Regions from separate parts of the Mesorhizobium delmotii genome, predicted to be linked through region 1. Evidence: predicted binding sites of a transcription regulator. Region 1 holds the regulator's gene; each other region holds the start of a gene.
What was found. The regulator HrcA, encoded in region 1, represses chaperone genes, less so after heat shock. The targets are predictions, from matches to a motif close to GTTAGCACTCNCNNNNNGNGAGTGCTAAC.

Region 1 (2,266 bases):
ATCTGCCGGGTTTCCATCCAGCGCAGGCAGTCATGGAGTGCCACCCAGCCGCCAGTGATCGAGGCTGTGCGCGTGCCGCCATCGGCCTGGATCACGTCGCAGTCGACGGTGATCTGCTGCTCGCCGAGCGCCTGCAGGTCGACCACGGCGCGCAGCGAACGGCCGATCAGCCGCTGGATTTCGAGTGTGCGGCCGCCTTGCTTGCCGGCCGAAGCTTCGCGGCGCATGCGCTCGCCGGTCGAGCGCGGCAGCATTCCGTATTCCGCTGTCACCCAGCCCTTTCCAGAATTGCGCATCCAGCCCGGCACTTTTTCCTCGAGGCTGGCCGTGCACAGCACATGGGTGTCGCCGAACTTCACCAGGCACGAACCTTCCGCGTGCTTGGAGACGCCGCGCTCGAAGGAGATGGCGCGCATTTCGTCGAATTGGCGTTTAGAAGGGCGCATTCAGGCTTTTTTCCTATCTTTTTCGGAATCGTGGCCGGCTTGTAGCCGCATGGGGCGCAGGGCGCAAAGGAAAATGGCCGGTTGCGCGGGTGTGGCCGAAGTCTATATCTTTGGGCCGGAGGTATTTGGCTCGAATGACCAAGGCAGTCGATCCCGGTTCGCAGTCGGCGGCAGTGCTCCAGTCGCCCGCACTCCAGTCGCTCGACATGCGCTCGCGCGACATCTTTCGGCGCATTGTCGATTCTTATCTGAAGGACGGCGAGCCGGTCGGCTCACGCAGCCTGTCGCGTATCCTGCCGTCGTCGCTGTCGCCCGCCACCATCCGCAACGTGATGAGCGATCTCGAGCATCTTGGCCTGATTTATGCGCCGCATATCTCGGCCGGCCGATTGCCGACCCAGGCCGGCCTGCGCTTCTTCGTCGATGCTTTTATGGAGCTTGGCGACCTCTCCGACGAGGAGCGCCGCACCATCGAGGCGCAGGTACGCGCCTCCGGCTCGGGCGCGACGCTGGAGCATCTGCTCACCGAAGCCAGCCAGATGCTGTCCGGCATGTCGCGCGGCGCCGGCCTCGTGCTTGCCGCCAAGAACGAGGTGCCGCTAAAGCACATCGAGTTCATCCAGCTCGAGCCGAACAAGGCGCTGGCCGTGCTGGTGTCGCAGAACGGCGACGTCGAAAATCGTGTCGTCGACCTGCCCGCCGGCATCACCGTCTCGCAATTGCATGAAGCCTCGAACTTCCTCAATGCCCATATCCGTGGCCGCACGCTGGCCGAGGCGCGGATCGAGATCGCCCGCATCAAGGAAGAGACCAAGGCCGCCCTCGACACGCTGTCGCAGGATCTGGTCGAGAAGGGCCTTGCGGTCTGGGCAGGCGCCGAGAGCGGCCTGCCGGCGCGTCTCATCGTGCGCGGCCGAGCCAACCTGCTGGAAAATGTCACCGCGCAGGCCGACATCGAGCTGTTGCGGCATTTGTTCGAGGATCTGGAGACGCAGGACGGGCTGATCCAGCTTCTCGACCTTGCCGAGGAAGGCTCCGGTGTGCGCATCTTCATCGGCTCGGAAAACAAGCTGTTTTCGCTGTCCGGCTCGTCGCTGGTCGTGGCGCCCTATCGCGACAAGGACGCCCGCGTCATCGGCGCGCTCGGCGTCATCGGCCCGACCCGGCTGAACTATGCCCGCATCGTGCCGATGGTCGACTATACCGCGCAGCTTATTTCCCGCATGCTGCGATAATGTATGTCGCCCAAAAGCCTGCCCTCGGTTGAGCAGCGGTTTGGGATAACGACATGCATAAAAACAAGAAAGCAAAGCGCGTCGCAGGAACCCTTCCAACCGCGACGCGCTTTGGGTGGACCTCAAGGAGAAAAAAATGGCGCTGGAATCATTCAAAGCTCAGATCAGCCTGTTGCTCGAGCAGATGATCAACCAGCCTGAGGATCAGCATGAAGTGCAGGAGCAGCTGCGCGAAAAGCTGAGGGAAATGCGCGCCATGGGCCTGCCGCTGCCGGCCGATCTCGTCGCGCTGGAAAAGCGCCTCGACGACGATTTCTACGCGGCCGGAAATTGAGGCGACGACCAAAACGGTCGATTTGCTTCAACTCTCCGTGTGCTGAACCACTCAAAGCGGAACTTGATCGGCGGGTTCGTTCGGCCGGCGGCGCTGGTGCAATCGAATTCGTCCCTCAGGGAGTACACGCCTGCCCGCCTTTGTGCGACAAGGCTCAGTCTTAAAAGGTCGATTCCGATTTCGGGGTCATGCGCTAAGGCCGAAACCATGACCCTCACCGGATTCCTCGCTTATAGCGCGGCCCTCGGCAT
Region 2 (2,266 bases), on a different contig from region 1:
GCGAGCGCCGCATCGACGTCCTCGGGCCGGAAGCCGACACGCTCTACCGGCGGCCTGTCCGCGGTGCGGTGATTGTTTGCGGCGGCCAGGTGGACCTGCGGATAGTTGCGCCGCGACAGAAGGTGGAAAATAAAGCCGAGCGCCACCAGTACGGCCGAATTCAGCGCCACCGGCACGAACGGGAACAGGAAGCCGGCGCTGACCACGGCCGGTCCGCCGAGCACGGCAGTCAGCGCCGCAGCACCGCCCGGCGGGTGCAAGCAGCGCGTGAACGACATGGTGGCGATCGCCAGCGCCACAGCGAGGCCCGACGCGATCACCGGATCGTGCACGAAATGCGCCACTGTCACGCCGACCAATGCAGAGATCGAATTCCCGCCGATAATCGACCAGGGTTGCGCAAGCGGGCTCGACGGCACAGCAAAGAGCAGCACGGCGGAGGCGCCCATCGGGGCCACCAGCAGCGCCACATGCGGGCCGCCGCCCATGGCGAGCCCGCTGATCACGCCGGTGAGCGCAATGCCAATGGTGGCGCCGATGCAGGCGAGCAGCCGCTCGCGTAGCGTCGCACCGGCAAGGATCGGAACAAAGAGGCGAAAGGCCATTTGTAAGCCCTGGGGCGAGGTGGAATTCTGCGCTGTTCGAAATGCCGCCGAAGCCATGGATTTGAAAGTCAAACCAATCCGAATATTCGCGGCCAGTGGGAATATTATTGCGCGCACCGGTTTGTGCGGTCGCCGCCAACGGCTGGTGCTTTTTCAAATCGCGTCAGAGCCTGGGCACGGAGATACTTCTACTGGAATGGATAGTATCGACTTCTCGACCTTCCGGAGGACGAGCGACTGGCAGGAGAGATGCAACAGGGCTTCCTCCTCACGTAAAGGGGTCGGTGCTTCCGCGCCGATTCCAAAACTCTTTTGCTCTTCGCCGGCCCCCTGGTCCGCCTTGACTTGTACGAGCCTACGGCCTATTGCACCGCCACGCTAGCACTCGCCACTGGCGAGTGCTAACCGCACTCCGGCAACGGAGAACCGTTCAACATCCGCACCAGGGACATCCAAAAATGGCAAAGTCGAATTTCCGGCCGCTGCATGACCGCGTGGTCGTTCGCCGCGTCGAGTCCGAAGCAAAGACCGCCGGCGGGATCATTATTCCCGACACCGCAAAGGAAAAGCCGCAGGAAGGCGAGATCATCGCCATCGGCTCCGGCGCGCGCGACGAGGCGGGCAAGCTTGTTCCGCTCGACGTCAAGGCTGGCGACCGCATCCTGTTCGGCAAGTGGTCCGGCACCGAAGTGAAGCTCAATGGCGAAGACCTTCTGATCATGAAGGAAGCCGACATTATGGGCATCATCGGCTGACACGCAGCCGCCTTTCATCCGCACCATCCAATCTGAATTTCGGGCGAAATGCCCTGGAGCAAAATAATGGCTGCTAAAGACGTAAAATTCTCCCGTGACGCCCGCGAGCGCATGCTGCGCGGCGTCAACATCCTCGCCGATGCGGTGAAGGTGACGCTTGGCCCCAAGGGCCGCAACGTCGTCATTGACAAGTCGTTCGGCGCCCCGCGCATCACCAAGGACGGCGTCACCGTCGCCAAGGAAATCGAGCTCGAGGACAAGTTCGAGAACATGGGCGCGCAGATGGTCCGCGAAGTCGCTTCGAAGACCAACGACATCGCCGGCGACGGCACCACCACCGCGACCGTTCTGGCGCAGTCGATCGTGCAGGAAGGCCACAAGGCCGTTGCCGCCGGCATGAACCCGATGGACCTGAAGCGCGGCATCGACCTGGCCGTCACCGAAGTCGTCGCCCACCTCGTCAAGAACGCCAAGAAGATCAAGACCTCGGAAGAAGTTGCCCAGGTCGGCACCATCGCCGGCAATGGCGATGCTTCGGTCGGCTCGATGATCGCGGAAGCCATGCAGAAGGTCGGCAATGAAGGCGTCATCACGGTCGAGGAAGCCAAGACCGCCGAGACCGAGCTCGAGGTCGTCGAAGGCATGCAGTTCGATCGCGGCTATCTCTCGCCCTACTTCGTCACCAACCCGGACAAGATGGTGGCCGAGCTCGAGGATGTCTACATCCTCCTGCACGAGAAGAAGCTCTCGAACCTGCAGGCCATGCTGCCGATCCTCGAGGCTGTCGTGCAGACCTCGAAGCCGCTGGTCATCATCTCGGAAGACGTCGAGGGCGAGGCTCTGGCCACGCTGGTCGTCAACAAGCTGCGTGGCGGCCTGAAGATCGCTGCCGTCAAGGCTCCGGGT
Region 3 (2,266 bases), on a different contig from region 1:
CGCCTCGCCTTCGACATCCTCGGCAATGATCAGCAGCGGCTTGCTCGATTGCACTGCGGCTTCGAGCACCGGAAGCATGGCCTGCAGGTTGGACAGCTTCTTCTCGTGGATCAGCACATAGGGCTCTTCGAGCTCGACACGCATCTTGTCCTGGTTGGTGATGAAATAGGGGCTGAGATAGCCGCGATCGAATTGCATGCCCTCGACCACTTCCAGCTCAGTCTCGGCGGTCTTGGCCTCCTCGACCGTGATGACGCCCTCATTGCCGACCTTTTCCATCGCTTCGGCGAGGAAGCGGCCGATCTCGGCATCGCCATTGGCCGAGATGGCGCCGACCTGGGCGATCTCGTCGTTCCGGGTCACCTTGCGGGCATTGGCCTTGAGTTCAGCGACGATGGCGTCGACCGCCTTGTCGATGCCGCGCTTCAGGTCCATCGGATTCATGCCGGCGGCAACTGCCTTGGCGCCTTCCTGGACGATCGACTGAGCCAGAACGGTCGCGGTCGTTGTGCCGTCGCCGGCGACGTCGCTTGTCTTCGACGCCACCTCGCGCACCATCTGCGCGCCCATGTTCTCGAACTTGTCCTCAAGCTCGATTTCCTTTGCGACGGTAACGCCGTCCTTGGTAATGCGCGGGGCGCCGAATGACTTGTCGAGGATGACGTTGCGGCCCTTGGGACCGAGCGTCACCTTCACCGCATTGGCGAGGATATCGACGCCGCGCAACATCTTCTCGCGGGCTTCGGTATGGAATTTCACATCCTTGGCAGCCATTGGATAACTCCTTCAAATAGGCAGCTTTTCGTTGACTGATTGCTTGTCCAGGCCCCGCTCAGGCGGCCTTCTGCATCTTGTCGGTCGATTCGATCACGCCCAGCACGTCGCTTTCCTTCATGATGAGCAGGTCCTCGCCGTTGAGCTTGATCTCGGTGCCCGACCACTTGCCGAACAGGATGCGGTCGCCGACCTTGACGTCGAGCGGCTGCAGCTGGCCGCTATCGTCACGCGCCCCGGGCCCGGCGGCGATCACCTCGCCTTCCTGCGGCTTTTCCTTGGCAGTGTCGGGAATGATGATGCCGCCGGCGGTCTTCTCATCGACCTCGATGCGGCGGACCAGGATACGGTCATGCAATGGACGGAACGCCATGTCGTTCTCCTCATAGGACAAACAGATTTTCTTGGACCTCCCTTCGCAGCCGACCGGTACAACGGCCGATGCGACGGTGCGCGACCCCTGCTCAGGCATCACGCGCATATCGAATTAGTCTGCCTATCCAGCCTTTCAAGAGGACGCCGAAAATATTTTGGCACTCGCCGTTGTCGAGTGCCAACGCACCGTAATAACGCACTGTAATAATGGCGCTATTCTAGGATTTGAAACGACGGATGCGGCTTGAAATCACGCCGCAAGATTCCGACATCGTTGTCAATCCCGGCACCGCCTGCCAGCGGCCGGAACCGATGAGGAAGCGGAGGCGTTTTTCCATTCGGAGGAAGGCGATGGAACGCGATGTCCCCATCACTTCCATTGCACCGCAAGACACCGATCTTGGCCGGCTGCTCGATCCGGCGCGGCATTTCGATCGTCCACAGGACGTGCTGGCCGACGCGACGCTGGACGTCGGTGAAAAGCGCGCGATCCTGTCGTCATGGGCCTCCGATGCCTACGCGGTCGAATCCATGCCGGCGCTGCGCAAGCCGCCCGGCGCCAAAGCTCCAATCGCTTTTGAAGAGATCATGGACGCGCTGCAGGCACTCGATGGCGCAGGTCCATCTCAGGGCGCCGGCGCCGGCCGAAGCCGCCACGGCGGGCCCCACGGCGTCGGCGCCTGATTTACGACAGAAAGGAGACGTGCATGGTCAGCAACGAGTTCCAGCTCCAGATGCAGGGTTTTGGCCTGACGACGGCGGAGATTCATTATCGTCTTCCCGACTACCGGGACCTGCTGCAGCTCTTCATCTGGCAGGAATACGACATCGCCCCGGATTTCCCGACTCTGAAGCATTTCCTCGAATTTTGGGAACGTGAGATCGAAGGCCCGCTGCATTCCGTGCGCGTCGCCCATCACCGTCTGATCCAGCCCTCCGAATGGCGGGCGGTGGACGGTGTTATTACGCTGCAGTGAGACAGGGAGGGGCGGCGCTTTTCATGAAAGGCGCCGCCTCTGCAGCACAGCGCGTCCGCCCCGGCTTCAGGTTCATTGGCGTTCAGGTGGATTGATATTCAGGTGGATTTACGCCCCGTGACAAGCAGTCCGGCCGTGCG

Region 2: a site for HrcA is predicted at 983-1,011, ahead of groES (co-chaperone GroES). Genes of this name have one in related genera too.
Region 3: a site for HrcA is predicted at 1,304-1,332, ahead of BQ8482_RS12100 (co-chaperone GroES). Genes of this name have one in related genera too.

Annotation. Positions count from the first base shown of each region.
Region 1 covers NZ_FUIG01000013.1:45,973-48,238, forward strand. Annotated here, with positions in the region: gene rph (ribonuclease PH) at 1-446, opposite strand, end outside; gene hrcA (heat-inducible transcriptional repressor HrcA) at 581-1,681, shown strand; gene BQ8482_RS01650 (hypothetical protein) at 1,818-2,015, shown strand; gene BQ8482_RS01655 (LysE family translocator) at 2,223-2,266, shown strand, end outside.
Region 2 covers NZ_FUIG01000048.1:3,271-5,536, reverse strand. Annotated here, with positions in the region: gene BQ8482_RS29390 (HPP family protein) at 1-605, opposite strand, end outside; gene groES (co-chaperone GroES) at 1,064-1,360, shown strand; gene groL (chaperonin GroEL) at 1,427-2,266, shown strand, end outside.
Region 3 covers NZ_FUIG01000020.1:18,191-20,456, reverse strand. Annotated here, with positions in the region: gene groL (chaperonin GroEL) at 1-774, opposite strand, end outside; gene BQ8482_RS12100 (co-chaperone GroES) at 833-1,147, opposite strand; gene BQ8482_RS12095 (hypothetical protein) at 1,501-1,833, shown strand; gene BQ8482_RS12090 (usg protein) at 1,857-2,126, shown strand; gene BQ8482_RS12085 (DUF982 domain-containing protein) at 2,225-2,266, opposite strand, start outside.